Regions from separate parts of the Marinobacterium sp. MBR-109 genome, predicted to be linked through region 2. Evidence: predicted binding sites of a transcription regulator. Region 2 holds the regulator's gene; the other holds the start of a gene.

Region 1 (16,044 bases), on a different contig from region 2:
GACTTTGGCGTACTGACCCTCCTGCCGCAGTTTTTCGGCGGCACGGGCAGCATAGGTGCAGATCGCCTGTTTCATCTCTTCAAATTGACTGATGCGCTGGCCGAACGAGCGGCTGCAGATGATCTGTTGCTTCACCGCTGGCTGCTGCTCCAGTGACAGACAGGACTCACCATTCAGCTCTCGGATGGTGCGTTCCAGCACTACCGAAAAGCGCTGGCGTGCCAAACGAGGTGGCATGGCTGCCAAGTCTGCTGCCGTTTGCACGCCTTGCTCCTGCAGCTGCCGAGTCAGGCGCCGCCCAACGTCCCACACATCTGCAACCGGTACCCGTCGCAATAGGCGCCGTTGGCGCTCGGGGCAGCTCAGATCGACGACTCCGCCTGTGGCCGGATACTGCTTGGCCGCATGATTGGCCAGTTTCGCCAGTGTCTTGCTGGGCGCAATTCCGACCCCTACCGTAACGCCAACCCAGCGCTGCACCCGATCACGCACCTGTTGACCGAATGTTTCGAGGCTGCAGACTCGCCCTACCCCGCTCAGATCAAGAAAGGCCTCATCAATGGAATAGACCTCTACCGCAGGTGCCATCTCCTCAAGCACACTCATCACGCGCGCCGAAATATCCGCATACAGAGCATAATTGGAGGAAAAAACGGCCACGCCCTGGCGCTCGGCCAGTGCCTGCACCTGAAAGAAGGGGACCGCCATACCGATCCCCAGGGCCTTTGCCTCTGGCGAGCGCGCCACCACACAACCATCATTGTTTGACAACACCACAACCGGAGAATGTTTAAGGTCAGGCCGAAACAGCTTTTCACAGGAGGCGTAGAAGCTGTTGCAGTCCACCAGTGCAAAGGTTTTGCTCATCCGCGCCTCATCTGCCTGACAACACCAACCACCACGCCAAATATCTCCAGCTCCTGCTCCGCTTTCAGATCAATGACCGGGTAACGGCGGTTGCGCGGCAGGAGCCTGGGCACGGGCTTCAGCTGCAGTTCCTTGACCGTGAACTCGTTATCCAGACTGGCCACAACCGTATCCCCGCTGACAGCCTCCAGCGAGCGGTCCACCACCAGAATATCACCCGGGCAGATGCCGGCCTCAAGCATGGAGTCACCACTGACCCGCACAAAGAATGTGGCGGCCGGACGCTGGACGCACAGTTGATTCAAGTCCAATACCTGTTCCACATAGTCCTGCGCAGGAGAGGGAAAACCGGCACACACCGACTCCAACTGCAAAGGAATCCACAGCGGCTGAAACACTCCACCCCGGCCGATAATCACTGCTGGCATAACCATCAACCCCTTATTTCTGTATTTATATACAGTATACTATCGCCAACCGGAGACCTGTCCAGTGAAGATTCATGCACTTGTCATAACGCCCTCTTGTGCAGCGCAACAGACGCTATTATAATACTAACGTCTAACACACAAAGTTCGGGGAGTGTTGTTATGAAATTCAATCAGTACACCGGTATTCCGAATGACGATCGCCGCATCCACCAGGAGCTGATCGCCATGGGGTACGCTGACCAGCCCTGCAAGGCTGAAGCTGGCGCACTGTCAAAGCTGCTGGCTCAGGCTGCAGACTTCCTGACCTGGATGCGCTGGAAAGGTGAAGTTGGCGTATACGGTTGCCGTATTGGGGCAGATGCTGCCCGCCGGATTGAGGCAGTGACTGCTGCCTGATCCTGACACCTTGGTGTCGATTCTTTATCTGTTGTTTGTTGTTATTCCGTCCGCTCCGGCTTGCCTGAGCGGATTTTTTTTGCCCGCACCGTACTGAATTGACCTGCGACAGTATGTCGCAGGTCATTAAAGCCCTCCGTTGTGTATAATTTATTTGTAATATGCTTATTATTAAAAGTAATAACGGAGGCGCTATCATGCACCCCTTTAAGGCTTCAGCACCTCAAAGCCCCGGACGCCGCCGGATTCTGCAACTGGGCCTGGGCGCGACCGCCATGTCCACACTGCCTTTCAGCACAGCGTTTGCCCGTCAGGGCAGCAATGCACGTATCGTTATTCTCGGCGCTGGAGCGGCGGGTACAGCCATCACCAACCGTCTCAACAATTCACTTTCGGATGCAAGAATCACCATTGCGGGGGAGCGTCAGCAGCACCTGTACCAGCCCGGTTACACAATGATTGCCTCAGGTCTTTGGCCCGCGGACAAGGTTGCCAGCAGTACGGCTGAATGGCTGCCATCCGGTGTCAGCTGGATCCCTTCGGATGTCAGCGAGTTCATGCCGGACCAGCGCAAGGTCAAACTGACGGATGGCCAGACACTGGAATATGACCTGCTGGTGATCGCCACTGGCTGTCAGCTGAACTACACCGATATTGAAGGCATGAGCACCGACCTGATCGGCCACAACGGTATCGGCAGCGTCTACGCCAGCCCCGCTGCGGCCAGCGCCACCAGCGCCCAGATCGAATCACTGATCAAGCAAGGTTCAGGGCGCGCCATTTTCACCCTCTGCGATACAGCCCTGAAGTGTGCTGGCGCCCCCTTGAAAATGACCTTTACGACCCTGTCACGACTGGAAGAGTCCGGCAAGCGTGACCAGTTCCAGGTGGATTTCTTTACTCCATATCAGAATCGCGTGTTTTCAGTACCGGTATACAACGATTTCGTGCTGAATCGCTGGCAGGAGCAACAGGTTGGCCTCCACAATCAGCGTACGCTTGTCGGTATTGATGCGAGCAGCAAAACCGCCCTGTTCTCGTCAGCAGATGGCCAGACAGAGCGGGAATCCTATGACTTCATCCATGTTGTTCCTCCCATGAGCGCACCGGATGCAGTGCGGCAGAGTGAGCTGGCCTGGCAGGAAGGGCCCATGGCCAATCAGTGGCTTGAGATTGACCAGTACAGTCTGCAACACCGCCGCTATCCGGAGATTTTCGGCGTTGGAGATGTTATTGGCACCCCCTTCGGCAAGACGGCTGCCAGTGTGAAAAAGCAGGCTCCCGTAGCAGAGGCAAATATCCTGGCCTATCTGGCAGGACAGCCCCTGCTGGCGAAGTATGACGGCTACACCTCCTGCCCGCTGATTACCTCGATTGGCCGTGCCGTGCTGGCCGAGTTCGGCTATGGCGGCAAACTGATGCCGTCCTTCTCCTTCATCAGCCCGACTGAAGAGTCCTGGGCGGTGTGGGTAATGAAGGAAAAAATGCTGCAGCCGGCGTATTACGCCATGCTCAACGGACAGGTGTAGGGGGCAACAATGACTTTTGAAGGCATAATCACGATCATTCTTTACTCGCTAAAGCCTTACTGGTGGCTGCTGGTACTGTTGCTGGTACCACTGGTACTGACCCAGCTGTCAGGCTGGAAAAAGCGCGGACCAAGGCCTGCCCTTCTTTACCTGCTGTGTGCCGCTGCGGGCATCGGAGCGGCCCTGTTGGCCCCAACCCTTACCCTGTCAAAGCTCAGCTATGTCGCGACCACCACTGACTGGCTTGCATTGCTGGCCGTTGCACTCGGGGCAGCCATTTACTGTTTCCTGCTGCTGAGCCCGATACTGCGCCGAGCTTCCTGAAAACGATCGGCTTGAAATCCGAAGGTACCCGGAATCCATCCGGGTACCTGCTGCGTACCCTAACGACTGAATGATTGTCGATGAGGTATGCATGTCGTCTCCCCCCTGCCTGCGCCTGATTCTGGGCGACCAATTGACGCCGGACATCTCCAGCCTCAGGGACATGCAGCCCGAGCAGGATTTGATCCTGATGTGTGAGCTGGTCACCGAAGCCACTTATGTGCATCATCACAAGCAGAAGCTGGTACTGGTGCTGTCGGCCATGCGTCACTTTGCCCGTCAGCTGCGCCAGCTGGGCTTCAAGGTTCACTACGTTACACTGGACTCACCCGAAAACAGCGGCAGTTTCTTCACCGAGATCGAATCGGTACTGACACGTTCAGGCTGCCGGCATGCTGTTTTAACGGAACCTGCCGAGTATCGACTTCTGCAGCAATTCAGACATTGGCAGCAACAACACCCGCAGTGGCAGGTTGAGATTCGCGAAGATGATCGTTTTCTCTGCAGCCATGACAAATTCCGGCACTGGGCACAGGGTCGTAAGCAGCTGCGAATGGAGTACTTCTATCGTCAGTTACGCCAGGAATACGGCATTTTGATGGAACAGGGCCAACCTGCTGGCGGGCAATGGAATTTTGACCGGGAAAACCGCAAGCCTCTGCCTTCCAATAGGGTCATGCCGACACAGCCTCGATTCACTCCTGATAAGATCACGCTGGATGTCATCAGACTTGTTGAAAGTCGGTTCGGGCAGCATTTCGGGTCCCTTGAATCGCTCAACCATGCCGTAACACGGGAACAGGCCCTGCTGCAGCTGTCACATTTCCTGGATAACTCACTCCCCCTGTTTGGCGACTACCAGGATGCCATGCGTCAGGACGAGCCCTGGCTGCACCACTCTTTGCTCAGCACCAGCATCAACCTGGGGCTGCTCCATCCACTGGAAGTCATTCAGGCAGCGCAGGAGCGATGGCAAAAAGGGCAGGCTCCCTTGAATGCCGTGGAGGGTTTCATTCGCCAGATTCTGGGTTGGCGTGAATATGTCCGTGGCCTGTACTGGCTGCATATGCCCGAATACGCCAGCCGCAATTACCTGAATGCCCACCGCCCATTGCCTGCATTTTTCTGGAGTGCCGACACCGAATTGAACTGTCTGCAGCAGTGCATTTCACAAACACGTGACTACGCCTATGCACACCATATTCAGCGCCTGATGGTGATCGGCAATTTTTGCTTGCTGGCCGGGCTCGACCCGGAGCAGGTCAGCCGCTGGTATCTGGAAGTCTATGCCGATGCATACGAGTGGGTTGAGCTGCCGAACGTGCTGGGCATGGTACTGTTTGCGGACGGTGGCGAGATGGCCAGCAAGCCCTATGCTGCCAGCGGCGCCTACATCAACCGCATGTCGAATTACTGCAAGCACTGTCGCTATGACGTGCGCCGCAGGACCGGACCCGATGCCTGTCCGTTCAACTATCTGTATTGGGATTTTATGGCGCGGCATGCGTCATTGCTGAGCCAGAATCCGCGGCTTGGACTGACCTACCGACAGCTACGAAACATGGATGAAGAGCAGCAACAGGCGCTGCAGCAAAGTGCCCGCATATTTCTGATGTCACTCGATCAGACAGACTAGCGCAGCAGCACCCCAAGAGAGCCTTCCGGCAGTTCGGACAACGGCATGCGACGGAAGGTTTTCAATTGGCTTTGACGCAGTTTTTCCACCGCCTCAAGTGGCAGGCGGTCTGTCAGACGCAGGTAGCGATCCACCATCTTGAGGCGTTCGTCTCGCTTGGCTTCCTGATCTCGCGCGGCTTCAAGGAACATCTGTGCCAGATTAAGCAGGGCCGGCACATTGCCGGGATCATATTCGATGGCAAGACCAAAATAGCGAATCGCCTGAGAGCCCTTGCCGGCCAGGTAGTGTTTGACCCCAAGCCGATTGACCTTGTCGCTCATATCCGGATCGCGACGTACCTGGCGCGGTGCCTCTCTGGCCGAATCGTGCTCTGGTTCCGGCTCCAATACCGGCACCGGGTCGCCCGACAGGCTTAAGCGTTCTCGCTCAAGCTGCAAGGGCTGGCTGAGGGCAGCGTTGCGGCGCTGGGCTTCTTCACTCAAGCGCCGGGCCTCATCCTGCTCTCCCATGTCTTCGCTGGCCTGAGCTCGCAACAGCGCTGTTCTGACCTTCAGAGCCGGGTCCTTGGAAAAGTTGTATTCGGCATTGTTCAAAATAGCGTCCAGATCATTGCGCAGCTCAATCTGGCGACGCGAATCTGCACTTTTCATTTCGAGCCGTCTGATGTTCGCCAGCCGCAGGTAGGGTTCCGGTGAGCGGTAGCAGCTGCGCCGACCCAGCACAATCGACTTGCGGTAAGCACCCTCGGCAAGCTCAAGCACACGGGTCTGGGTCGCAACCCGGCCCAGCTCCATCTGCCGAGGAATACCCAGAGGAGCCTTGGCGGTCGCCACCTTGAGCGTCTCCCGCGCCTGCTCCATGTCACCACTTTTCTCATGCACTTGAGCACGCAGGTCATACGCCGCGATCAGCAACGGGTAATTCTCAATCAGACTGTCAAGCAGATCTCCGGCCTCATTCAGGCGCTGCATCCCGATCAATGCCTGCGCCATGCACAGACCCGTGTCCTTGTCCGGGTCCTGCCAGAAGATGGGCTCAAGTACCTCATAGGCCTCATCAGCGCGACCCAACTGAATCAACAGGATGGCCTTGATGCGACGTGCATAGTCGATGTTGGGATCGTGACGGGGAATGTCATCGCAGGCCAATACTGCACCTTCAAGGTCGCCCACTTCTACCGACTGCTCCACTGGCCTCAGTACCTGCTTGCGCAGCACCAGCTGATCGAGACGATTCTTGAGTTCATCAATGGAAAAAGGGCGCGTGAGCAGGTCATCAGGTCGGCTGTCGATGGCGTGCAGCACCACTTCCTGGGACGCATCGCTGGTCATGAAGATCCAGCCGGCCGTGGGGCGGATATAGCCGCGGAAACGAGCCTCCTCCAGCAACTGCATGCCGGTCACTGCATCGCTGCTGTTGTGGCCGAGCAGGATGATATCGAACTGCTCCTCCTCGATCAGCTGCAGCACCTTCTCGTTTACAGTGGCCGCCTTCAGGTTTTTTACACCGAGCTCACGCAGCATGTAGTAGATCGTAGAGCGCAGGTTGCCGCTGCTGTCGATCAGCAAAACATTCTTGTCGGAGTAATCTACCTTGCGTGAAGCCACCTTGGCCTGTCCACCCTATGCCGAACTCTGTGTACCGACACACGAGGGCCGGCAATCAGCAACGAGTATACAGGGCCAGGGCAAAGGCAAGAAGTATTCACGCAAACAGGAGGGGGATAAAAAAAACACCGAGCGTTGGGTGAGAACACTCGGTGCAGAAGACAGTTCTATGCTGTGGGGACACTATAATGAACCTGATGATGGGGTGGCATGACATCGATCAATAGTTGGGTTAACCGTATGATAAAGACGGTATTAAGACCAAGGCCTAAGCCTCTCATACCACCTTTTCCTCTAGAATGTTGACAGTAGAGGAGTATGCTAAGGCCATGACAACAGCATTTATCACCCACAAGGACTGCATGCTGCACAATATGGGACCGGAACATCCGGAGAGCCCCGTGCGGCTGGTTGCCATTAACAAGGTGCTGCAACGCACCGGGCTGCTCGATCAACTCGATCAGCTGACCGCCGTTGAGGTAACCGAAGAGCAGATATTGCTCGCACACCACCGCCTGCATCAGAAGCGACTGGAAATGAAAGTGCCGGACTCGGGCGTGGTCTATACCGATGACGATACCGCCCTGTGTCCGGACTCCCTGAAAGCGGCAAGTCTGGCTGCTGGAGGCGTGATCCTCGCAACCAACCGCGTACTCAGCGGCAAGGCCGAAAACGCTTTTTGTGCAGTCCGCCCACCCGGCCACCACGCCGAATATAATCTGGCGATGGGCTTCTGCCTTTACAACAACGTTGCCATCGGCGCCGCCCATGCACTGCAGCAGCCGGGCATAGAGCGGGTGGCCATTCTCGACTTCGACGTACACCACTGCAACGGCACCGTCGACATCTTCAAGGATCGCCCGGAAGTGCTGGTCTGTTCGACGTTCCAGCACCCCTACTACCCGGAGCGCTATCACGAAATCGATCGACCCAACATTATCAACTGCCCAATACCGGCTCACAGCGATCCGAGCCTGTTTCATGATGCCATTGAAAAGTGCTGGCTGCCGGCACTGGAGGCGCACAAGCCCGACATGATCTTCATTTCGGCAGGCTTTGATGCCCACAAGGAAGACCCGATGGCAGACTTGAATCTGGATGAAGAGGATTACCGTTGGGTCACTCAGAAGATCAAGGCATTTGCCGACCGCCACTGTCAGGGCCGAATCGTGTCTGTACTTGAGGGTGGATATAACCCGGTGCCGCTGGCCTTCAGTGTACAGGCACACCTGGAAGTACTGGCCGGATTTTCAGAAGGCTGACACCAGACGCGACACTCGCACCAAACGAAAAAGGCTGCCGATGGGCAGCCTTTTTTGTACTCACTTATCGGTTTTAACCGACAAACTTGATCATCACACCTGCCGCGACCGCCGAACCGATAACACCGGCCACGTTCGGCCCCATTGCGTGCATCAGCAGGAAGTTCTGCGGGTTGGCTTCGAGGCCAAGCTTGTTGGAAACACGCGCCGCCATCGGTACTGCCGAAACACCTGCTGAACCGATCAGCGGGTTGATGGCGTTGCCACCCTGCAGCTTGTTCATCAACTTGGCCATCAATACACCCGCTGCGGTACCGATACCGAAGGCAACAATACCCAGCACCAGAATACCCAGCGTCTGCACATCCAGGAATTTGTCAGCCGACAGTTTGGAACCGACAGACAGACCGAGGAAGATGGTGACGATGTTAATCAGTGCATTCTGGGCGGTATCACTCAGACGATCCACCACACCGCACTCACGCATCAGGTTACCGAAGCAGAACATCCCCAGCAGCGGTGCCGCATCCGGCAGCAGCAAGGCAACCAGGACAAGCAGCAGAATCGGAAACAGAATTTTCTCTGTCTTCGATACATGACGCAGCTGGCTCATGCTGATCTTGCGCTCGGCCTCGGTAGTGAGTGCACGCATGATCGGCGGCTGAATCATCGGTACCAGCGCCATATAGGAGTAAGCCGCCACTGCAATCGCACCCAGCAGATGCGGAGACAGCAGACTGGCAACATAGATTGCCGTGGGGCCATCCGCGCCACCAATGATACCGATGGCGGCCGCATCCTGAATGCTGAAGTCCATGATACCGAATGCGCTCAGTGCTACAGCACCCAGTACGGTCGCAAAGATACCAAACTGCGCAGCGGCACCCAGGAACAGCGTCCGCGGGTTGGCCAGCAGCGGACCGAAGTCGGTCATTGCCCCCACACCCATGAAGATCAGCAGCGGTGCTGCACCTGAGGCGATTGCAATGGTGTAGAAGTTGTACAGCATGCCGTTGTTATAGCCCGCATCCAGTGCAACCAGGCTCGCAGCCGCATGGGTACTGGCATTGGAAGAGTGATACGCCTCAGTAATCGCATGGGGATCACTCGCTGCCACACCCAGAATGGATGCCAGCTCGTTCAGAACCTGCGGTTTGGCAAAATGAATTGCATTTTCAACCGCAGAGAATGCCATACCGGCTTCGGGAATATTCGCCAGAATACCGCCGAAACCGATCGGAACCAGCAAGAGCGGCTCAAAATTCTTGCGAATCGCAAGAAAGAGCAGCCCCAGGCCAACCACAATCATTGTCAGCTGACCGACGGAGATATTGTATATCCCCGAGGCCTGCCAAAGTTCGAGTAGGTTTTCCATGCCTCTGCCCCTCAGGTCAGTGTCAGCAGGGAGTCACCGACCTGAACGGCATCACCCTCTTTGACATCAACCGACACAACGGTACCGGCGCGTGCGGCACGCACTTCGGTTTCCATCTTCATCGCTTCAAGGATCACCAGCACATCACCCTCTTGAACCGCCTGACCCGCGGAAACCTGAACCTTCCAGATGTTGCCCGCCAGCGGTGCCGGCACCGGCTCACCAGAGCCGGCTGCAGGTGCTGCAGCCGGAGCCGCTGCGGCAGCAGGGGCTGACGATACGGAGGATATATCACCACCTTCACTCACCTGAACCACGTAGTTCTGGCCATTTACATTGATGGTGTAGACTTCGGGACCGTTGTTTTTCTTGGCTGCCATGGGTTGTGCGTCCTCAAGCGTAGGTACAGGTTCAAAGGCGTCGGGGTTGCCGCGGTTTTCAAGGAATTTAAGACCGATCTGCGGGAACAGTGCGTAGGTGAGTACGTCGTCAATTTCGTGCTCGCCCTGCTCCAGCTTGATCCCCTTGTCAGTCGCAATCTGCTTCAGTTCGGTGGTCAGCTTGTCCATTTCCGACTCAAGCATATCGGCCGGACGGCAGGTGATTGCTTCCTTGCCATCAAGCACACGCGCCTGCAGTTCAGCGTTGTAGGGCGCCGGCGCTGAGCCGTATTCACCTTTCAGAATCCCCTGTACTTCCTTGGAGATGGTCTTGTAGCGCTCACCCATGAGCACGTTGATCACCGCCTGAGTCCCCACGATCTGGGAGGTCGGGGTCACCAGCGGGATGTAGCCAAGATCTTCACGCACACGCGGGATTTCGGCCAGAACTTCGTCAAACTTGTCCGCTGCGCCCTGCTCCTTGAGCTGGCTTTCCATGTTGGTCAGCATGCCGCCTGGCACCTGAGCTACCAGAATGCGGGAATCGGTACCCCGCAGCGAACCTTCAAACTTGGCGTACTTCTTCCGCACTTCACGGAAATAGGCCGCAATTTCTTCCAGCGCCAACAGATCCAGACCGGTATCACGATCCGTACCGGCAAGAGCTGCCACTACAGACTCGGTCGCCGTATGACCATAGGTCATGGACATGGAGGAGATCGCCGTATCAACACGGTCAACACCCGCCTCGACCGCCTTGAGAATGGTCATGTCAGACAGGCCGGCTGTCGCATGCGCGTGGAACTGCACTTCAAGGCCGGTCTGAGCCTTGAGGCGGGAGATCAGGTCAAAGGCGTTGTACGGCGTCAGGATGCCGGACATGTCCTTGATCGCGATGGAATCAGCACCCAGATCTTCAAGAGTCTTGGCGTAATCAACCCACATCTCGATGGTGTGCACCGGGCTGGTCGTGTAGGAGATGGTGCCTTGAGCATGCTTGCCGCAGTTTTTGACTGCCTTGATGGCACGATCAAGGTTGCGAGGGTCATTCATCGCATCAAAGATACGGAACACATCAACGCCATTAGTGGCGGCACGCTCAACAAACCTGTCAACCACGTCATCGGCATAGTGACGGTAGCCCAGCAGGTTTTGACCGCGCAGCAGCATCTGCTGACGCGTGTTGGGCATGGCAGCCTTGAGTTCGCGGATGCGTGTCCAGGGATCTTCACCCAAATAACGGATACAGGAGTCGAAGGTTGCACCGCCCCAGCTTTCGAGGGACCAGTAACCAATCTTGTCCAGCTTCTCGGCAATCGGAAGCATGTCGTCGAGTCGCATGCGGGTGGCAAACAGAGACTGATGCGCATCACGCAGGACGACGTCGGTAATGCCTAGCGGTTTTTTTACGTCGGACATGAGTTAGCCTTTATCTATCAGAAGTTCTTGTTCTTTGACCCGACTCACTTGGAACGGTACTTGTGTACCGCCGCCGTGAGGACCGCGATCAGCTCATCATTGTTGCCAGCCGCAACCCCGGCAGCAGCCTGAGGACGTGCCTTGACTGTTTTGGGGGCGGGCTCTGGCAGATAACGGCTTACCAGCCGGGACATCGTGCTGGTAATCAAGACCAGCAGCGTCAGAAAGACGAAGACGAAACCCATGCCGAAGGCCATGAGTGTGAGGCCCTCCGAGAACAGATTATCCATCTGTGGGTGCTCCTGTTGTAATTCGAAACCCTTTGGCCTGCCGGCGGCTTTTGGCCGCGTCCAGCTCACCGGGTTAGCAGAGCCAGAACGACAGACAGATGTTCAGACGGCATGCACCTGAACGCTCAGACTATCAGGTACGCATGCACAATCAACCCGCGCTATTCTAACTCAGACCCCCGGGGCCATTGCAAGATTGTCGACAATCTGTAATTTTTTTACAGAAACAGGCCTTTAGAGCACTCAGCGCGACAATAATGTCGACATAAGGCTTTTTATGTCATGTTTAGGGGAACAATACCTATTAGCCTTTTGGCTAATTTACAGACAGAATGCAGAAAAAAGCCACTCAATGAGTGGCTGGACGGTAGACTTTGACGTTGTTGTGGCCCTGTTCGCGCAAGTGCTGCGCATGCATCTGTGACATTACACCCTTGTCGCAATACAACAGGTACTCACGGTCTGTTTCCAGATTCGGGAACTCACTTTCCAACTTGTAGAAAGGAATAATACGAATATCACAGCCGGGCATGTTGAGCGGCTTGCGCTCCTGCTCGCGCGGAGGACGGATATCAACCAGCGTTTGATTCGGTTCGACCCGGGTCATCGCCTCAATCTCGGCGTTGATGTCACGGTTTTCCACTATTTCATCGATGCTGATCATTTCGGCCTGTTCCAGCGCTCGATCCAGCGTCTCGTAATCAAACCCGGACTCTTCCCGTTCAACCCGGTCCCGCCTGGCATGAGTGGTTGGCTTGTCGGAAATGACGCCACAGTATTCAGGCATCGCGCTGGCAAACTCGAAAGCACCAATCTTGCGGGTAATCTCGATGATGTCGGGCTTGTCCATTGTGATCAAGGGGCGCAACACCAGGTGCTCACAGCTTTCATCAATGAGGCGCAGATTAGGCAGCGTTTGACTGGAAACCTGTGCCACGCTTTCACCGGTCACGATGGCGTTAAGCTCCATCCGGTCCGCCACCCGGTCGGCTGCACGCATCATCATACGCTTCAGGACAACGCCCATGTGCGAATGATGCACGGATTGCAGAATCTCTCCCACCACTTCCTCGAACGGAACCGTGATGAACTTGACCCGTGCCGATGCGCCATAGCGCTTCCACAGATACAGCGCTACCTGCTTGACGCCGATTTCGTGTGCATAGCCACCCAGATTGAAAAACAGGAAGTGTGTTTTGCTGCCGCGGCGCATGGTCATGTAGGACGCCACCACCGAATCAAAGCCGCCTGAGATGAGTGACAACACATCTTCCTGCGTTCCCAGCGGGTAGCCCCCAAGCCCCTGATGAATGGCCGTAACCACAAACAGTGTCTGGTTACGCACTTCCAGGTCCACCCAGACTTCAGGGTTGCGTACATCAACGCCCGCCGCTTCGGTGTGCTGACGCAACCCGCCACCGACATAGCGTTCGAGCTCAACCGAAGTAAAGTCGTGATCGCCACTGCGCCGCACACGCACCTTGAAGGTCTTGCCGCGCAGACGCTCGGCATAGGCTTCACGGGTCAGCTGGAAGACCTGATCGAAGTCTTCAAGAGGATACTCCTGCACCTCCACGATCGATTGAATACCCGGTACTCGCTGCATCTCGTCAAACAAACGTTCACTGAGCGCAGCATCCTGTCCCGGGAAGCTGATCTCAACCTTATCCCAATGACCGCTGACCTTGACGCGCTCATCCACACGCTGAAGCAGGATTTGCAGATTGGTTTGCAGACGCTGAATCAAGCGACGACGAACGGGACGGCTCTTGATCGTAATCTCGGGGAAAAGCTTGGCAATGAATTTCATGACTGTTCCGGAATCTGTGATTCGGGCCGGGTAACCGGATTGATCGGGAAGGGGTAAAAAACGGATGGCGCGCCCGAGAGGATTCGAACCTCTGACCGCCTGGTTCGTAGCCAGGTACTCTATCCAGCTGAGCTACGGGCGCATACCGATGGGGAAGAAAAGATGGCGCGCCCGAGAGGATTCGAACCTCTGACCGCCTGGTTCGTAGCCAGGTACTCTATCCAGCTGAGCTACGGGCGCACACATGTTTTTCTAAAGCATTGTTGAGTAATGGCGCGCCCGAGAGGATTCGAACCTCTGACCGCCTGGTTCGTAGCCAGGTACTCTATCCAGCTGAGCTACGGGCGCACAATGGCGGTGAGTGAGGGATTCGAACCCTCGATACCTTGCGGTATACGCCCTTAGCAGGGGCGCGCCTTCAGCCACTCGGCCAACTCACCTCGTCAACAACGGCGCGTATGTTACAAGACTGATTTTCAAAAGAAAAGGAATATTTGGAAAAACTTATTCCTGATCAGATTCTTGTGACTTTTCGCGCTGAATACGCTGATAGATCTCTTCGCGATGAACGGAGACATCCTTGGGCGCATTGACACCAATACGTACCTGGTTGCCTTTTACACCAAGCACAGTAACAGTGACATCGTCACCAACCATGAGGGTTTCGCCTACGCGGCGGGTTAGAATCAGCATTGTGGCTCTCCTTAGTTTAGTCCTGGGGTGCTGAGTTCCGGTTTTTCTGAAACGAGCACAGCCCCTTCCACCTTATATGTCCTTGGACCATCCAGGTATCATGGCGGCGCTGACCGTTTCAGGCCTTCGGGGGCCTGCAGCCGTTACTATAGAACAGATGCAGGCCGCCGTCATCTGATACTGTCGTTACTCACGGACTGTATCAGATGAATCCAGATCGAACGCCGAATGCAACGCTCGCACTGCCAGCTCCAGATATTTTTCGGCGATCACTACTGATACCTTGATCTCGGACGTTGAGATCATCTGGATGTTGATATTTTCGGCTGCCAGAGCATCAAACATCTTGCTGGCGACACCGGCGTGGGAACGCATGCCAACACCCACGATCGATACTTTCGCAATCCTGTTATCTCCGACACACTCACGGGCGCCAAGTTCCTGTACAACCTGCTCCAGCACCTGCTGAGCTTTATCATAGTCGTTTCTGTGCACCGTGAAGGTAAAATCGGTGGTTTGATCTGCACCGATGTTCTGCACAATCATATCGACTTCAATATTGGCACGACTGATCGGCCCCAGGATCCGGGATGCAACACCCGGAATATCCGGCACACCGACAACTGTCAGCTTGGCCTCGTCACGATTGAACGCAATACCAGAGATAACCGGTTTTTCCACAGTCTCATCATCCTCTATCGTAATCAGTGTACCGGGGCCATCCTTGAAGCTGGACAGCACCCGCAGCGGCACCTTGTACTTGCCGGCAAACTCAACGGAACGAATCTGCAACACCTTGGAGCCAAGGCTGGCCATCTCCAGCATCTCTTCAAAGGTGATTTTTTCCAGTCGACGCGCACCTTCAACCACACGCGGGTCGGTGGTATACACACCGTCCACATCGGTGTAAATCTGGCACTCATCCGCCTTCAGGGCAGCCGCCAGTGCAACACCGGTCGTGTCGGAACCGCCACGCCCAAGGGTCGTGATATTGCCGTCAGGATCAACACCCTGGAACCCTGCCACAACCACGACCCGCCCCTGGTCCAGATCGGACCGCATGCGGCCTGTCTCGATATCCTGGATACGCGCCTTGGTATGATACTGGTCAGTCAGGATTCGCACCTGACCACCCGTATAGGAGCGGGCATCCACGCCACGGGCTTTCAGGGCCATGCACAGCAGCGCAATGGTGACCTGCTCACCGGTAGACACCAGCGTATCCATTTCACGCGGATCGGGACGCTCCTGGATCTCGTTGGCCAGCGCAATCAGTCGGTTGGTTTCACCGCTCATTGCGGAGACAACAACAACCACATCATGCCCTTGCTGACGAAAGCCCTTGACCTTTTCGGCCACCGCTTCGATGCGCTCCACCGAGCCGACCGAAGTGCCGCCGTATTTCTGTACGTATAACGCCATTTCAGTGTTTCCATCCGGCTGCCGGTGCATTGAACACCGGCAGGCGCCTGTGTTCAGTTACAGGCTTGCCGCAACCAGTTCGGGCACCGCTTTCAGCGCAGCGGGAACAGCACTTACATCAGTGCCTCCACCCTGCGCCATATCGGGACGCCCGCCCCCCTTACCACCCAGACGTGAGGCCAGCTCACGCACCAGGTCACCTGCCTTGATCTGACCGGTCAGATCCTTGGTCACCCCGGCTATCAGGCTGACTTTGTCATCCTGCGCAGTCAGCAGAACCACGACGCCGCTGCCCAGTTTGTTCTTGAGCTGATCAAGTGTGTCGCGCAACGCCTTGGGCTCAACACCTTCGAGCTTCGCTGCCAGCACCTTGATGCCATTTACATCCTGTACCTGACTCAGCAGGTCACCACTTTGAGCACTGGCAAGCTTGGCTGCCAGACGCTCCAGCTCTTTTTCCAGTTGACGTGCACGTTCGTTCAGGCCACGCACCTTTTCCAGCGCGCTCTCACGTGAGCCCTTCAACAGGGCCGCAATCTCGCCAAGTGCCTGTTCGTTGCTGTTAACCCAATTCAGTGCCTGAACCCCGGTGACGGCCTC
Region 2 (16,044 bases):
CTGCAGAAGGGTTGGTCCAGGAGATGAGGTAGACATCCTGTCCCTGCTCCAGGCAATAGCGGACAAACGAGTTGTCCTGCTGCAGATCCAGAATATAGAACTTGTTGATGCTTGGCGGCACGATCAGGGTCGGGCGTTCGTATACCTGTTCGGTCAGCGGCTTATAGTGGATCAGCTGAAAGATGTCATTCTGGAAAACAACAGCACCTTCAGTCGTTGCCAGGTTCTTGCCCAGTTCAAATGACGATTCGTCGGTCATTGAAATGCGGCCTTTTTCGATGTCACCGAGCAGATTTTTCAGGCCGTTAACCAAGCTTTCCCCTTTGGTTTCCAGCGCCTGCTGCAGCACTTCGGGGTTGGTGATGGCAAAATTGGTGGGTGAGAGTGCATCTACGTACTGGCGGGTGTAGAACTCAAGCTTCTGCTGCTCCTGCGGCGACAGTTTGGCGTTGTGGGCCATTTCCGTCAGCATGCGCGAAGTCAGTAGATAAGACTGTTTGATATAGTCGAACACCGGGTTCTTGGACCACTCTTCCGCCTTGAAGCGACGATCACCGGGCGGTGGCTCGGCAACCGGGTTGTCGCTGGTGTTACCCGTCAACAGGTTGCGCCAGAGGTTGAATTGCGCCTGCTGATAGTCCGCGATGGCACGGACCCATACAGTCGGATCTTCGAGAGAGCGGGTGGCCAGTTCGGTCCATGATTGCGTGAACTGACGCAGGATATCGTCACCGCCGGTCGCCGAGAACATTTCCAGCATTTTGCTGGTCTCGTGATTGACGTAGTTGATGAATTCCTGCGGGTCTGTTGCGATATTGCCTTGTTTATCCGTCATAACTGCCTGCTTTCAGTCTCTGTTGTCCGGTATGAACGCAGGCTCTTGGCCCTGAATGCGCTTCTGCCGGAAGCAACCTGTGGTTTTGGCTTGTAGCGGGATACTGCTTCGAGCATAGACCTGTGCCTAGGGCACTGACAAGCCCTTATAAAGTATTAGCTTCGCGGTTTGCTGTTGCAGCTGCATTACTGCGATGCAATATTTCTGATTTTGCCGCCGGGAGGGCGTGGTGGGCGTGAAGGTTGTGAGGCTATGGGTAATAATGCTGCAAGTGCTGAAAAAAAACAGGGTGAGGAATATTCATGTACCAGCTTGACCTGATGACCACCGAGGGTTGTCATCTGTGTGATGATGCCATTGCCATACTGCAGCAGGGGCTGGAGCCGGGTGAGGCTGAAGTGGATCTGGTTGATATTGTTTACGATGAAAACCTGATGGAGCGCTACGCAACCCGGATTCCTGTACTGGTTGACCGGGTCGGCGGAGGTGAGCTTGACTGGCCCTTCGATGGCGGGCGGCTGGCGCAGTTTCTGCAACACTGCGCTCAGCCATAGGGCCGGATCAGCCGTCGTTTTGTTGAAACAGCGCCAGCATGTTGAACTCGTCTGGGCTGAGCAGGGTAACGGGGCGCTCGGCCAGGCGCTCGTAAATGACTCTGAACGCCAGCACATTCTGTACATAGTTGCGGGTTTCGTCGAAGGGGATGGTTTCGATCCAGATGTCCAGCGGCAGCTCCCCCCGTGCATTCAGCCATTGGCTGACACGAGAGGGGCCTGCGTTATAAGCGGCAGAAGCATAGGCGAGGTTGCCGTTAAAGCGTTGAGCCATCTCACTGAGGTAAGCAGTGCCAAGGCGAATATTGGTGTCCGGCTCGGACAACAGGTTCAGGCTTGGCAGAGGGATGGCGTGGCGTTTGGCGGTGGCGCGCGCTGTCGCTGGCATCAGCTGCATCAGGCCCAGGGCGCCGGCATGGGAGCGTGCCTGCATCCAGAATGCACTTTCCTGGCGCGCAATGGCAACTGCCCAAGCCGGATCGATGGCGCGATTCTGGGCATGTTGTTCAAACAGTTCCGGCAGCGGGTTGGGAAAGCGCAGCTGCATGTCGTTCCAGCGCTGGCTGCTGATGGCGCCTCGAATGCCCTGATCATACCAGCCCCATTCTTGGGCCAGGTGGGCGGCCGTGTGTATCTGTTCGGGCTCCATGCGACTGATCGCCAGGTTCCACTCTGAACGGGCATCATAATAGCGCTCAAGCGCGAGCAGCTCACGAATACGAATAAAGGCAGGCTGCTGAGCCAGCTGCTGTTTTGCCTCTGTGTTCTGCATCAGGGGGGTGTGGTTAAGCTGGTAGGGCGTGCCCAGCATCTGAGCTGCCATAAAGCCATAAAAGGAGCGTTCGGTGGCAATATCACGCAGCAGTGCTTCTCGTCCGGGCTTGCCCTGTTGCTCCAGGGCGATCGCCGTCCAGTAACGCCAGCGGTCATTGCTTCTTTCCGATTCATCCAGCTTTTCCATCAGGGACAGAGCTTCGGCCCAGTCCTGTCTCACCAGCGCCAGTCGGATTCGCCAGCCGGACAGGTCGGCCAGTTTGTGTTCTGGGTCCAGCGAGGCCAGCAGTGAGTCGGCATCGGTCGGGAAGCGCTTTGCCATCAGTACGCCCAGGCGTTTGCTGATGGATTCGAACTGCTCGGCTGAAACCTGCAGCCGCTGGCGTTCACGTACCCAAAGCCGTATCGCCTGCTCAAGATCCTGTCGTGCCAGACGGTTGACGGTCAGGACCAGCAGCTGGTCGGCATTTGGCACCTGGGGGCTCAGCAATTGAGGCTCCTGTGTCAGTCTGCCGGGGTTGTCATACAGGCTTCGGGCCAGTTTTGCCTGCTGCTGCAATTCGCTTTCCGTAATGAAGCGAGCGGCATAGGTTGCCAGGCCCGGACGACCTTGCAGCAATGCCGCCAGGTGCCGGTTGAGTGCATCCTGTTGGCTGAAGTGGCTGGATTTTAACCACTTGCTGAAAACGGGGTCGCACTCATCGGGCTGAGAGTGCCCTGCGCTCCAGAGCGAACGCGCCGCTGCCCAGGCTTTCTGCTGCTGTTGAGAGTCCAGCAGGTAGCGTGCATGCAGGCACTGCAGTCGTGTGTCGGGGCGCTGGATCTGTTGCCACGCCTGATTGAAGGCTGACCAGTCTGCCTTTGCACCGCTGTTGCGTGCCCAGGCAAACAGCAGTCGTCCCGCCAAAGGGGTATCGGCATTGGCATCGACAAAGGCCTGCAGCTGGTCAGCTGAGGCCTCGTCGATGCGGCTGTTGAGCTGCTGGTATTCAAGGTAGGGATACAGCGAATATGTTTCCAGCGCGGAAATCTGCTCGTCGCTGAGGGGAGCTGTTTGCAGCAGTGCGGCTTTGAACTGCTCGCGCAGTTCATCATGGTGATTGTGCGCGTTGACCGTGCCGGCTTGCAGCAGCAGTGGTGCAAGCAATAACAAGGGCTTAAGCCTGAACATAATGATCTCCGTACACCCGTAACCAATCTGAATACTGTCGGCCAGTGTATCCTGCCCTTGAAACAAAAATCACCATTGTTGCGCTGTTTTCAACAGAGGCGCTGAATTCAGGTACACTATCGCGCTTGAATGTCTGCAAGGTACGGGTTTGTATGCCGCTGATTAAATTGGAAGGTGTGTCGGTCAGCTTCAGTGCTGCGCCGCTGATGGATGGCGTTGATTTTCAGATCGATCCGGGCGAACGCATTGCGCTGGTCGGCCTTAACGGGGCGGGAAAGTCGACCCTGATGAAGCTGGTATCCGGTGAAATTCATGCTGATCAGGGGGCGGTCTGGCGGGATCCGGCCATCCGCATTGCGCAGCTGTCCCAGATGCTGCCGGCGGCGGACGAGCGGACGGTGCATGATGTGGTGGCGTCAGGCCTTGCCGAGGTGGTTGAGCTGCGCCGTGCCTACGATACCCTTTCACACAACACGGATGCCGCTTCACTGAAGCAGCTTGAAGAGCTGCAGCATCAGCTGGAAGCCCGTGACGGCTGGCATCTTGAGCAGCAGGTACAGTCTGTGCTGGATCGGCTTGGGCTGCAGCCGGATACTCGCATGGCCGAGCTGTCCGGTGGCTGGCGTCGTCGTGCTGCACTGGGAGCGGCGCTGGTGCAGAAACCTGATCTGCTGTTGCTGGACGAGCCAACCAACCATCTGGACATCGAAACCATCGAATGGCTTGAGCAGATGATGCTCGACTTCCGGGGGGCGATTCTGTTTGTCTCGCATGACCGTGCGCTGGTGGAGAAGTTGGCAACACGAATCGTTGAGCTGGACAGGGGGGGTCTGACCAGTTTCCCGGGCAGCTACAGTCGTTATCTGGAGCTGAAGCAGCAGCTGCTGGATGAGGAAGCACGTCACAACGCCGAATTTGACAAGAAGCTGGCGCAGGAAGAGCGCTGGATTCGTCAGGGTATCAAGGCACGCCGTACCCGCAACGAGGGCAGGGTACGGGCACTGGAACAGCTGCGCCGCGAGCGTTCACAGCGACGCGAGCGTCAGGGCAGTGCAAGCTTTGGCCTTGAGGAGGCGCAGAAGTCGGGCAAGCTGGTCGCAGAGCTTGAACATGTCTCGATGAGTTATGCCGGCAAGTCGCTGTTGTGTGATTTTTCGCTCAAGGTTCAGCGTGGCGACCGTATTGGCCTGATCGGGCCTAATGGCAGTGGCAAAAGCACTCTGCTGAAGATCGTGCTCGGTCAGCTTGAACCGGAGTCCGGCGTGGTCAGACTCGGTACCAAGCTCGAGGTGGCCTATTTCGACCAGTTGCGGGGCCAGCTTGATCCTGAGAAGAGTGTGATCGACAACGTGTCAGGTGGGCGCGAGAGTATTGACGTCAACGGTCAGTCGCGCCACATCATCAGTTATCTGCAGGACTTTCTGTTCAGCCCCGAGCGTGCGCGGACCCCGGTCAAGGCGCTTTCCGGTGGTGAGTGCAACCGACTGCTGCTGGCGCGTCTGTTCAGTCAGCCGGCCAATGTGCTGGTACTGGACGAACCAACCAACGACCTTGATGTGGAAACGCTGGAGCTGCTGGAAGAGATTCTGCTCAACTTTGACGGCACCATCCTTCTGGTCAGTCATGATCGTCGCTTTCTCGACAATGTGGTCACCAGCTCGGTGGTTTTTGAAGGGCAGGGAGTGGTGCGTGAATACGTGGGTGGCTATGCCGACTGGCTGCGGCAGCGTCCACAGCCTGTTGCGGCGGCGAGGGCCGCGAAGCCAAAGCCAGCCGCTGTCGCGAAAAAGCCGGCGCCCAAAAAGCTGAGTTATAAGCTGCAGCGTGAACTGGACCTGTTGCCGCAGCAGATGGAAGCGGCAGAGGCTGAGCTGGAGCGGCTGCACGCCATCACTGCCGCGCCCGAGTTTTACGCCGGTGATCAGACCGAGATTGCCAACACGCTGGAGCTGCTGCAGCAGCATGAGCAGCAGCTCGAGGCGTTGATGGAGCGCTGGGTTGAGCTGGAGTCAATGCAGGAGGGGGATTAATCCTCCTCCTTCACTCGAATCGCCAGCACGTCGCACTTGGCGCCATGCAGGACGCCGTTGGCGGTCGAGCCAAGCAACAGAGCCAGTCCGTGACGGCCATGGCTGCCCAGGATCACCAGATCGGTGTTGAGTTCTTCGGCAGCACGGTGAATTTCCGTCTCGGTATGGCCTGTCACGATAATCTTGCGATTGATCGGGTAGCCGATCTTCTCCGCATACAGATCCAGCTTGGTGCGCGCGTGCTCGTCAAGCTGTTCCTGGATCGTGGTCAGGTCCATGGGGACATCACCGCCATAGGCAAAACTGAGAGGTTCTACCACGTGGATCAGGTTAAGCTCGGCTCCGAAAGCCTTGGCCATCTCGGCGGTCTTGATTGCCAGCTGTTCAGATTCATCTGACAGGTCAAGCGCAAGCAGAATGCGGGAATAGATACTCATCGTTACATCCTTCCAGTTGAGTGTACCTCTAGAATAGCACCGCATCTGCCCGGCGCACACTCTGGATACCTGATGTTTTTCAGCGCCCTACGCCGTAATAGGTAAAGCCAAGCTGGCGCAGGTAGTCGGGCTCGAACAGGTTGCGACCATCGACAACCAGCGGGATGTGCATCATCTGCAGCAGGCGTTCGTAGTCCGGTGAGCTGTACTGGGGCCACTCGGTCAGCAACAGCAGCGCATCGGCCTGCTGTGTTGCTGTGTAAGGGTCTTGATGCAGTGTGAGTCCGGCGACCTGGCCCAGCTCATTCTGAAGGGCTTCCAGTGCTTCGGGATCATGCACCTGAATCAGTGCCTCCTGTGCCAGCAGGGCACGAATGACCCGCAGTGATGGCGCATTGTCCACGCTGGCAACCCCAGGCTTGAATGCACAGCCCCAAATCGCGATGCGGCGTCCACGCAGATCGCATCGATAGTGTTGCCAGAGTTTGCGGAAAGGCAGTTCTTTCTGGCGCTCGTTTTCATTCAGCACGGTGTTGAGCAGGGTTGAGTGGCGGGTTTCTGCCAGGATGTCAGCCAGTCCCTCAATATACTGGGTGAAATGGTGGCCACCAAAACCGCAGCCGGGCGACAGGTAATGTTGTCCAATGCGCTTGTCACTGCTCATGCCCTGTCGTACCACTTCGATATCCACGTCAAGGCGGTCCGCCAGGTTAGCCAGTTCATTGATATATCCAAGGCGCAGGGCCAGCATCCCGGAGATGGCAAACTTGCTGAACTCGGCTTCCCGTCGGCTCATCCACTGTATCTGCTGCAGGCGAGAAGAAAACGGGCGCAGCAGCGCCTGGAGCCGCAGACGTGCCCCGTCATCCTCGCAACCGACAAGCAAAGTTTCAGGTGCGGCAAACTGCTGCAGAGCCTGTCCCTGCTGCAGGGTGTCAGGCAGGCAGACCAGTGATTGCTGACGGGTGTGGTCAAGCAGGGCGTGCAGACGGTCGCTGGCGCCAATGCCGAAGTTGCTCTGATTGATCAGCACCAGATTGCCAGGCCCCTGCTGACTAAGGTCGTGACAGACGCTTTCCGCATGGCTGATATCGGAAGGGTGGGAAGCAAGCCAGTGCCAGGGGGCCTGCAGCGCTTCCTGGTGGCTGCACAGTCGGATGTGGCCGGATGCCATGCCTGCTGCAAGGCTTTCCATCAGCCCGGGTTCGGCTCGATGGCTGCTTTCACCCGGGGCCGATTGCTGTAGAAGTACATCGTTCCCGGTGCGAGCAAGTTCGGCCGCTGCTACCCAGGCACCCAGTTCATCCCCCCAGATTGCAATCAACATTCTGTGTTCTTCCTGTCGCTCCATTGACCATGCAGCTGATTCAATACACCTTCAGTAGCGATATCAAATCGGTTAGTCGTTGCCGGAGTGCCGATTATATCCAGCAGGCTGTTGGCTACCTGCTTGCCAAGCTCGACGCCCCACTGGTCGAAGGGGTTGATGTTCCAGATGACAGACTGAACAAACACCTTGTGTTCGTACAGGGCAATCAGTGCACCCAGTGAAGCGGGTGTCAGCTCGTCCAGCAGGATAAGCGTGCTGGGCTGATTGCCCTGGTAACGCTGCCATGGTGTTGCATTGGATTGGTCAACCGCAGCATCGCCCAGTGCCAGCACTCGGGCCTGTGCCAAGCAGTTCGCCAGTGTCAGACGGTGCTGGGACTGCAGGGCGTCGCTCTGGTCGGCGTAGCGCCGCGCCGGAACAATAAAGTCACACATGACCGCTTCGCTGCCCTGATGCAGTAGCTGGTAAAACGCGTGCTGTGCGTTGGGGCCGATTTCACCCCAGAGTACCGGGCAGGTGTGGTGTTCAATTCGATTTCCCTGCCGGTCAACGCTCTTGCCATTGCTTTCCATCTCCAGCTGCTCAAGATAGGCCGGCAGGTGTGCCAGTCGGCCATCGTATGGGAGAATGGCGTGAGCATGGATGCCAAGGAAGTTGATATTCCAGACTTCGGCCAGTGCCAGCAGAACGGGCAGGTTGTGACTGAAAGGGGTGTGCCGAAAGTGCATGTCCATGCGGTGAGCTCCGTCCAGCAGAGCTCGAAAACCGCTCATGCCGATCCTGACAGCGATCGCCAGGCCAATGGTTGACCAAAGCGAGTATCGTCCGCCGACCCAGTCGCGAAAATGAAGCTGGTTCTCAACCGGAATACCCCAGGCCTCTGCACGTGGCGCATTGGCGGTTACCGCGATGAAATGGCGTCGAGCAAGCAGCTCAGTGGTCAGGCCGCTGGCACGGATAAGCCAGTCCAGTGCCGTTGCGGCGTTGGCGAGAGTGTCGGCGGTGGAAAATGATTTGGACGAAACAACAAACAGGGTACGGGCCGGGTCAAGCTGGTCCAGCAGGCCTGAAATCTGGCTGCCATCCATGGACGAGATGAAATGGGTTGTGATCTGGCGCGCTGTCGGTGCTTGAAAACCGTCCAGTGCGCGGCACACCATCATTGGACCCAAGTCGGACCCGCCGACGCCCACATTGACCAATGTGTCGATCGGTTCGCCGCTGAAGCCGCGCCATTGCCCCTGATGCAGTTGTTCCACCAGATGCTGCATGCGCTGCAGATCTGTCTGCACCAGAGCAACAAGGTCTTCACCCTGATGTTCAAGTGTTGCTTCGGCGGGCAGGCGAAGGGCTGTGTGCAGCGCGGCACGGTTTTCCGTATGGTTGATGCGCTCGCCATTGAACAGGGACTCGATCCACTGTGCCAAGTCGCAGCTGTCAGCGAGTTGCAGCAACTGGGTCAGGGTATTCGTGGTTAGCCGTTGTCGGGACAGATCGAGTAGCAGCTCATCCTGACGAAAACTGAACCGGGAAAATCGGTCCTGTACCTGCAGCAGGTCTCGCAGGTGCAGAGAGGATTCAGTGGCACAGAGCTGTTCCAGCTGTTGCCAAACCCTGTGCTTGTCCAAGGCGGCTCCTTGCATCTTGACTAATGAGTTGTTGGCAAGGGCTGCCAACCTGATGCGCATCTTAGTCAGAAACGGCTTTCAGTTAAAGCGCTGGCCCTTGGCCGTTGCGTTCGCCGGTGCGTCATACTGTCGTTTATGTGGCCTTAGCGTTACTATTCGCGCCTGTCCTTGCCCTCTGACTGGAGTCTGTCGAATGAAATGGTTCATTATCACACTGGTAGTTGCCTCGCTGATAGGCTCGGTCATGTGGGTGATGCCGAGCCCCAGACAGCGCTATCAGGCGAACCTCAGACTCAAGGCAAGGCAGTTGGGCATTCAGGTCCATATGGCGCGTGTGTCTCTGCCGCGAGCGCTTGGAGAGATGGAGCCTGATGTGCGCACGATTCCTGCCTATCGTATTGCAAGGACAAATCTGGAACGCAGTGAGCGCGACAGCTGGAGTGGCTGGGAAGTGTTGCGTGTAGACACCCTGGAAAACCTGGGCTTGCCTGAGCACTGGAGCTGGAGCAAGGGGCAGGGGGGGCTGCAGCCTGCGGCACTGGAACAGCTTAACAGCCTGCTGGAGCAGCTGCCGGACGATGTGTTGGGTGTGGAATCTACCCCGCTCAGCCTGACGTTCTATTGGGACGAGCGTGGTGATGAGTCACGGCTGGATTATCTGCACCAGTTGGCCCAACCGTTGCTGGAACAGAAAATCTGATTTCGTTGCAACGGGATAGGCCATCTGCAAGCCCCATCAGGCTCAGGGTTGTTTTTCGTTCAGATAGTCATCCAGCGACTCTGCCAGGGCTCCGGCACCCCAGTTGCGTTTGGGCTGAATCCTGTCAATTTCGGCTTGTATTTCGTCAAGGCGCGGTTGCTTCTGTCGTTGCGGTGCGGTAGCCCGAACCAGAACCGCTTTGGCGTGTTTAAGGTGAGAAAGGGCCGCAAGCTTGTCACCGGACTCAATCAACCTGGACGCTTGATACTGGTGGGCATCCGCCACCAGTGATACGTTGAGCCAGTACAGCTCCGTTTGGTACGTACGGGCAAGCTGGCCGGTCATTTTGCCGGCCTGTGCCATCTGCACGATCAGTTTTTCCGCAAAATTGATGTAAATCTGGGCCCGCTTGACGGCACGGTCACTGTTGAACCGGCTCTTGTCAGGCTTGCTGCGGTCACTGTTTTCTTTCAGTTTGCTGACTTCGGACATCAGTTCGGAGTCCGGTGCCAGCAGGCTGATCTCCTCGATAAGCGCCATCGCATGCTGGTTGAGCTTGTCGATAATATCCTGCCGGCAGCCGCTTTCTTTCAGAATCGCCAGAGCGTGCAGGGTGTGCTCCGCCTGGGTTTGCAGCCAGCTCAGCCTTTCTCGACGCGCTTCGGTCTGCTGTTCGCGCGTGGTGACCACGTAGTTGATCGCCAGCGCCAGAATACCGACTCCGGCGATGAGGATTACAAGATACAGGTTGTCTCCAAGCATGGTGTTTGGCACTCTGAAAAGAGATGTTAATTATAGGATGGTGTGTACATGAATTGTAAGGCATCCGCGTGCGGACTGGTATCGCCGGTCTCAGACACTGCTTGACGCTGGCAGCACCACCCCTTATATATGCTCGCAGTTTCTGAGTTGCCCGTTCTAAAAAGGATCCGTATCTCATGGGAAAAACCCTAGTCATTGTCGAATCACCGGCAAAGGCCAAAACGATCAACAAGTATCTGGGCAGCCAGTATGTTGTCAAATCGAGTGTGGGTCATATTCGCGACCTGCCAACCAGTGGCAGCGCCAGCAAAAGCGATCCCAAGGAGCGTGCGCGTCAGGCAGCCCTGACGCGCAAGATGTCGCCGGACGAGAAGGCGGTCTATAAAAAGCGCAAGTCTCAGGAGCAACTGGTAGCGCGTATGGGTGTTGATCCCGAACATGACTGGGAAGCACACTACGAAATTCTCCCCGGCAAGGAAAAGGTCGTTGAAGAGCTGCGCAAGCTCGCCAAAAACGCTGATGAAATCTACCTCGCAACGGACTTGGACCGTGAAGGGGAGGCGATCGCCTGGCATCTGCGTGAGGCGATCGGTGGCGATGACAGCCGTTTTCGACGGGTCGTATTCAACGAAATCACCAAAAAGGCGATTCAGGAGGCCTTTTCCCAGCCGAGCGATCTGGATCTGAACCGTGTCAACGCCCAGCAGGCACGCCGTTTTCTGGACAGGGTGGTAGGCTACATGCTGTCGCCGCTGCTGTGGGAAAAGATCGCCCGTGGCCTCTCGGCCGGACGTGTGCAGTCCGTTGCCGTGCGCTTGATTGTCGAGCGCGAGCGCGAGATACGTGCGTTCATTCCTGACGAGTACTGGGAAGTTCATGCCGACACTGAAACACAGGCAGAGCAGGCGTTGCGGCTTCAGGTCAGCAAATACGCCGGCAAAACATTCCGCCCAGAGAGCCAGGCCGAGACCGAGACCCATCTGGAGCGCCTTCGCAGTGGTGCGCTGGCTGTTCGCTCCAGGGAAGATCGTCCTACCAGCAGCAAGCCCTCGGCACCGTTCATTACCTCCACGCTGCAGCAGGCCGCCAGCACTCGACTGAGCTTCGGCGTCAAGAAAACCATGATGATGGCTCAGCGACTGTATGAAGCGGGCTACATCACCTACATGCGTACCGACTCGACCAACCTCAGTGCCGAAGCGGTAGAGGCGTGTCGTGAATTCATTGCTCAGCAGTATGGCAAGGAGTATCTGCCGGAAGCGCCGGTCAGCTACTCAAGCAAGGAGGGGGCTCAGGAAGCACACGAAGCGATTCGACCTTCTGATGTGAACCTGACCGTTGAGGCCCTCAAGGGGATGGAGCCGGATGCGCAGCGCCTGTATGACCTGATTCGGCGGCAGTTCCTGGCTTGTCAGATGATGCCGGCGCTTTACACCAGTACTCGCATTACTGTTGAAAGCGGTGATTACGAGCTTACCACCAAGGGCCGTATTCTGCGTTTTGACGGCTATACCCGCGCACTGCCGGCCAAGGGGCGCAGTGACGAAGACGTGATCCTGCCTGACGTGACGAAGGGTGAGGTGCTCGCGCTGAAGCTGCTGGACCCGAAGCAGCACTTTACCAAGCCGGCGCCTCGTTACAGCGAAGCCAGTCTGGTCAAGGAGCTTGAAAAGCGTGGCATTGGCCGTCCTTCCACCTATGCCTCCATCATCTCGACGATTCAGGATCGGGGCTATGTACAGGTACAGGGGCGTCGTTTCTACGCCTGCAAGATGGGCGACATTGTTACCGAGCGGTTGAATGAGAACTTCTCTGATCTGATGGATTACAGCTTCACCGCGCGTATGGAACAGCGACTTGATGACGTGGCGCAGGGCGAGGTGAACTGGAAGGAGCTGCTGAATCAGTTCTACAGCGGTTTTACCGACAAGCTGCAGGAAGCACAAAGTGCGGATAACGGCATGAGACCCAACAGCCCCACGCCAACGGATATCGACTGTCCCGAGTGTGGGCGTCAAATGATGATCAGAACGGCCAGTACGGGGGTGTTTCTGGGCTGCTCTGGCTATAATCTGCCGCCCAAGGAGCGCTGCAAGTGTACCATCAACCTGATACCTGGCGACGAAGTGGTCAGTGTGGATGGGGATGATGAGGAAGAGTCCCGCATTTTGCGTAACAAACATCGTTGCAAGCTATGTGATGCGGCGATGGACTCCTACCTGATCGATGAGAAGCGCAAGCTGCACGTGTGTGGCAACAACCCCGACTGTCCTGGTTTCGAGGTTGAACAGGGCAGCTTCAGGATCAAGGGCTATGATGGGCCCAGTATCGAGTGCGACAAGTGCGGCTCCGAAATGCAGCTTAAGACCGGCCGTTTCGGCAAGTTTTTCGGTTGCACCAACAGTGAGTGCAAGAATACGCGCAAACTGCTGAAAAACGGTGAGCCGGCGCCTCCTAAAATGGACCCGGTGCCGATGCCGGAACTGCAGTGTGAAAAGGTTGAAGATACCTACGTACTGCGTGATGGTGCCAGCGGTCTGTTCCTGGCTGCGAGCCAGTTCCCGAAAAAACGGGAAACGCGTGCGCCGCTGGTGGCCGAGCTGGTTCCGCATCGTGATGAGATCGATCCGAAATATGACTACCTGATGGATGCGCCGCAGAAAGACCCTGATGGCAATCCTGCGGTAATCCGTTACAGCCGGAAAACCAAAGAGCAGTACGTGATGACTGAAGTTGAGGGCAAGGCAACCGGCTGGAAGGCGTTCTACCGTGATGGCCGCTGGCAGGAAGAGCAGGGACGTAAGCGCTGAAAGCCCAGGTATTCGGCGCATTTGATTTGATGGAGTACAGGTAATGAGTGATATCTATGCGGTTCGTACCAATCAGAAGCTGAACTTTGCCCGTCTGCATGTCAAGGCGCTGGAGCAGGCCGAAGAGGCTTCTCAGTGGAGCAAGCATGCCAGAATCGAGTCTTATCATGAGTCGATTCTGTTCTTCATGGCGAGCGGTTATGCAGCACTGCTGCGCGAAATTGCAGAAAACTACAATCTCAATGTTGGCCAGATCAATCGTTTTTCTGATCTGTCAGAGCAACTTGAGGTGACTGGTCAGGAATCGCCCGAAGTAACAGAGCTTGAGCAGCTGGAGCGGGACAGGGGGAGCTGGGTGCATAAAATGCTGTCGGCGTATGAAGCCTGCTGGCAGGCGTCAGACTACCGCCAGGTAAATACCGAGGTGGACAGCAGCATTTCCGAAATTCATGTATTGCAGATCAACCCTGACCATTCGGAAGACAAGGATGTGTTGGCTGAATACAAGGCTTGGTTACAGGCGTTCCGTGAGCTGATAGAACGCCTGCGCGCCGGTATGCAGGAGTGGTAATCAGGTGCGTACCAGTATGCCCAGCGCATTCCCTCGGCTGGCAGCCTGATTGAGTTGGTCCAGCGCAGGTGCAGTGCCGCTGCACCAGGCAATGACTGTGTGGCAGGTACCGGCAGCCAGTGCTCGGGCGCAGAACAGCTCGGTCTGGTCCAGACTGCTGGTGTTCAGGACCAGGATGTGGCGTGTGCAGGCACCAGCAAGCTCCAGCGCCGTGCGGGTGATGTCGTGCGGCGGGTTAATCAGAACCAGCCAGCGATCTTCACGGCTCAGGCCTGCAATCATGGGCAGCAGCAGGGGTTGCAGGCATACTGAGCTGTTATGCAGCAAAATCTCGGTGACCCGGCTCTCGACACTTTTACAGTCAATGTGGGAATGCGGGGCTGTGGCATGAATTGCAGACATGGCGATTGACCTCTGTCAGTTGCCTTGCCGAATAACGCCAACACCCAGTCCTTCGATGATCAGTTCCTGTTCACTCAGGTCCACTTCGATCGGGCTGAAGTCTTCGTTTTCGGCAATAAGAAAGACTTTGCGGCCATCACGCTTGAAGCGCTTGACCGTCACTTCGTCGCCGATCCGTGCGACCACAACCTGCCCGTCCCGGGCCTCTCGGGTTTGATGTACGGCGAGCAGGTCGCCATCCATGATCCCGATATTTTTCATGCTCATCCCCTTGACCCGCAGCAGGTAGTCAGCGCGGGGGCGGAAGAAGTCTGCCGAGATGGTGCAGTGGTCCTCGACATGTTCCTGCGCCAGGATGGGTTCACCCGCTGCAACTTGACCAATAACGGGCAGGCCTTCGGTATCAGGCTGCTCGGCTTCCGGCAGGCGAATGCCCCTCGATGTGCCCTTGGTCAGTTCGATGGCGCCTTTGCGGGCCAGTGCCTTCAAGTGTTCTTCAGCCGCATTGGCTGACTTGAATCCCAGTTCGCGTGCAATATCGGCTCGGGTGGGCGGGTAGCCTGTTGTTTCGATATGTTTGCGTATGCATTCCAGTACTTCGGTCTGGCGATTGGTCAATTTCATGGCATCTGTCCCCTATCCGGTTACTGTGATTCTATACAGTGAATGAGCGGGGTCAAGCATTTTTCTGTTTATATATCCAGTATCTTGCTAGAATCGCCACACAGATCGGATGAGGATTAAGCGTGCTGAGCGAGGCGCAAAAAAAAGAGATCCAGGAGGCCTACAGTCGCTTCCTGAAGAGTCGTGGCTTGACAGCACGGCCGGCACAGAAGCAGATGATCGCAGCCGTGGCGCGAACCCTTGCAGCGGCGGCTGTTCCACGCAGTGAAACGGAAGATCTGCATCCCGCTGTGGGTGTTGTCGAAGCCGGAACCGGTACCGGCAAGACGATCGCCTATCTGCTGGCGGCCATCCCGCTGGCGCGAGCTCAGGAGTGCAAACTGGTTCTGTCTACGGCAACAGTGGCCCTGCAGGAGCAGCTGATCAACAAGGACCTGCCCGAAGTTGAAACGCATACGGGCCTGCCCATGTGCTATAGACTGGCAAAAGGGCGAGGGCGTTACCTCTGTCTGAACAAGGTTGAAGGCCATCTTGAACAGCAGGGCCTGCTGGGCCAGATGGCGTTATATGAAGATGAGGCGGCTGAAAAACTGCCCGATAATGTACTGCAACTGTATCAGCAGTTGATGGACAGCTATGCCGCGGGTCAGTGGGACGGGGATCGAGATGCGCTTGCTGATGAGGTGGATGATGCCATCTGGCGGCCATTGACCAGCGATCACATGCAATGCAGTAACCGCCGTTGCCTGAATTTCAGTGCCTGCCCTTTCTACAGGGCTCGAGATCGGCTGGAAGAGGCAGACGTGATTGTCGCCAACCATGACCTGGTACTGGCTGATCTTGCGCTTGGCGGCGGAGCCATCCTGCCCGAGCCTGAAAAAACCATCTATATCTTCGATGAAGGGCATCATCTGGCTGACAAGGCCAGTGGTCACTTTGCTTTTGGTGCAAGGCTTGAGGGCAGTCGCCGGTTGCTGAAGTCTGCACAAAAGCAGCTGGCGCAGTTGGTGACCGAGACCGGTTCGCCGGTGCAGTTGGCAGATCCGGTAGAGCGCCTGCATCGTCCCTTTGAAGAGATGGGGCGTGCGCTTGAACAGCTGGAATTGCTGCTGCGGCCGCTGTTTGCCGAGAGCGTCAAGGACCGTTATCGCTTTGCACAGGGGCGGGTGCCCGATCCATTGCTGGAACCCTGTTTCAGCCTGGGACAGGCGGCCGACCGAGCGCAGCAGCATCTCGAACAAGTCGTCGATCTGCTCAAGGAGGCGATGGAAGGTGGCATTGCCGATATCCCCCGTGCAGTAGCCGAGCGCTGGTTTCCCCAGATTGGCAGCCTGTGGGGGCGTGTGCAGCAGATAGCGTGGCTGGCACATGCCTATGCACGACCGGACCCTGAAGGTGGCTCACCCACGGCGCGCT

What was found. The regulator LexA, encoded in region 2, represses DNA repair genes until DNA is damaged. The targets are predictions, from matches to a motif close to TACTGTNTANNTANACAGTA.
Region 1: ABIE60_RS15790 (LexA family protein) is a predicted target of LexA. The motif match lies at 1,313-1,332, and genes of this name have one in related genera.

Annotation. Positions count from the first base shown of each region.
Region 1 covers NZ_JBEPPZ010000016.1:7,185-23,228, forward strand. Annotated here, with positions in the region: gene umuC (translesion error-prone DNA polymerase V subunit UmuC) at 1-867, opposite strand, end outside; gene ABIE60_RS15790 (LexA family protein) at 864-1,295, opposite strand; gene ABIE60_RS15795 (hypothetical protein) at 1,458-1,694, shown strand; gene ABIE60_RS15800 (NAD(P)/FAD-dependent oxidoreductase) at 1,892-3,223, shown strand; gene ABIE60_RS15805 (hypothetical protein) at 3,233-3,547, shown strand; gene ABIE60_RS15810 (cryptochrome/photolyase family protein) at 3,639-5,183, shown strand; gene ABIE60_RS15815 (response regulator) at 5,180-6,793, opposite strand; gene ABIE60_RS15820 (histone deacetylase family protein) at 7,123-8,055, shown strand; gene ABIE60_RS15825 (sodium ion-translocating decarboxylase subunit beta) at 8,129-9,430, opposite strand; gene oadA (sodium-extruding oxaloacetate decarboxylase subunit alpha) at 9,442-11,229, opposite strand; gene ABIE60_RS15835 (OadG family protein) at 11,274-11,519, opposite strand; gene thiI (tRNA uracil 4-sulfurtransferase ThiI) at 11,869-13,329, opposite strand; tRNA gene ABIE60_RS15845 (tRNA-Arg) at 13,395-13,471, opposite strand; tRNA gene ABIE60_RS15850 (tRNA-Arg) at 13,493-13,569, opposite strand; tRNA gene ABIE60_RS15855 (tRNA-Arg) at 13,601-13,677, opposite strand; tRNA gene ABIE60_RS15860 (tRNA-Ser) at 13,682-13,769, opposite strand; gene csrA (carbon storage regulator CsrA) at 13,834-14,022, opposite strand; gene ABIE60_RS15870 (aspartate kinase) at 14,209-15,444, opposite strand; gene alaS (alanine--tRNA ligase) at 15,502-16,044, opposite strand, start outside.
Region 2 covers NZ_JBEPPZ010000004.1:98,638-114,681, reverse strand. Annotated here, with positions in the region: gene ABIE60_RS07125 (PHA/PHB synthase family protein) at 1-835, opposite strand, end outside; gene ABIE60_RS07120 (glutaredoxin family protein) at 1,138-1,389, shown strand; gene ABIE60_RS07115 (transglycosylase SLT domain-containing protein) at 1,397-3,334, opposite strand; gene ABIE60_RS07110 (ATP-binding cassette domain-containing protein) at 3,487-5,364, shown strand; gene ABIE60_RS07105 (universal stress protein) at 5,361-5,801, opposite strand; gene ABIE60_RS07100 (UDP binding domain-containing protein) at 5,881-7,128, opposite strand; gene pgi (glucose-6-phosphate isomerase) at 7,122-8,759, opposite strand; gene ABIE60_RS07090 (hypothetical protein) at 8,953-9,459, shown strand; gene ABIE60_RS07085 (DNA topoisomerase I) at 9,502-10,221, opposite strand; gene topA (type I DNA topoisomerase) at 10,398-13,031, shown strand; gene ABIE60_RS07075 (DUF6586 family protein) at 13,075-13,602, shown strand; gene ABIE60_RS07070 (SulA-like leucine-rich domain-containing protein) at 13,603-14,004, opposite strand; gene lexA (transcriptional repressor LexA) at 14,020-14,628, opposite strand; gene dinG (ATP-dependent DNA helicase DinG) at 14,751-16,044, shown strand, end outside.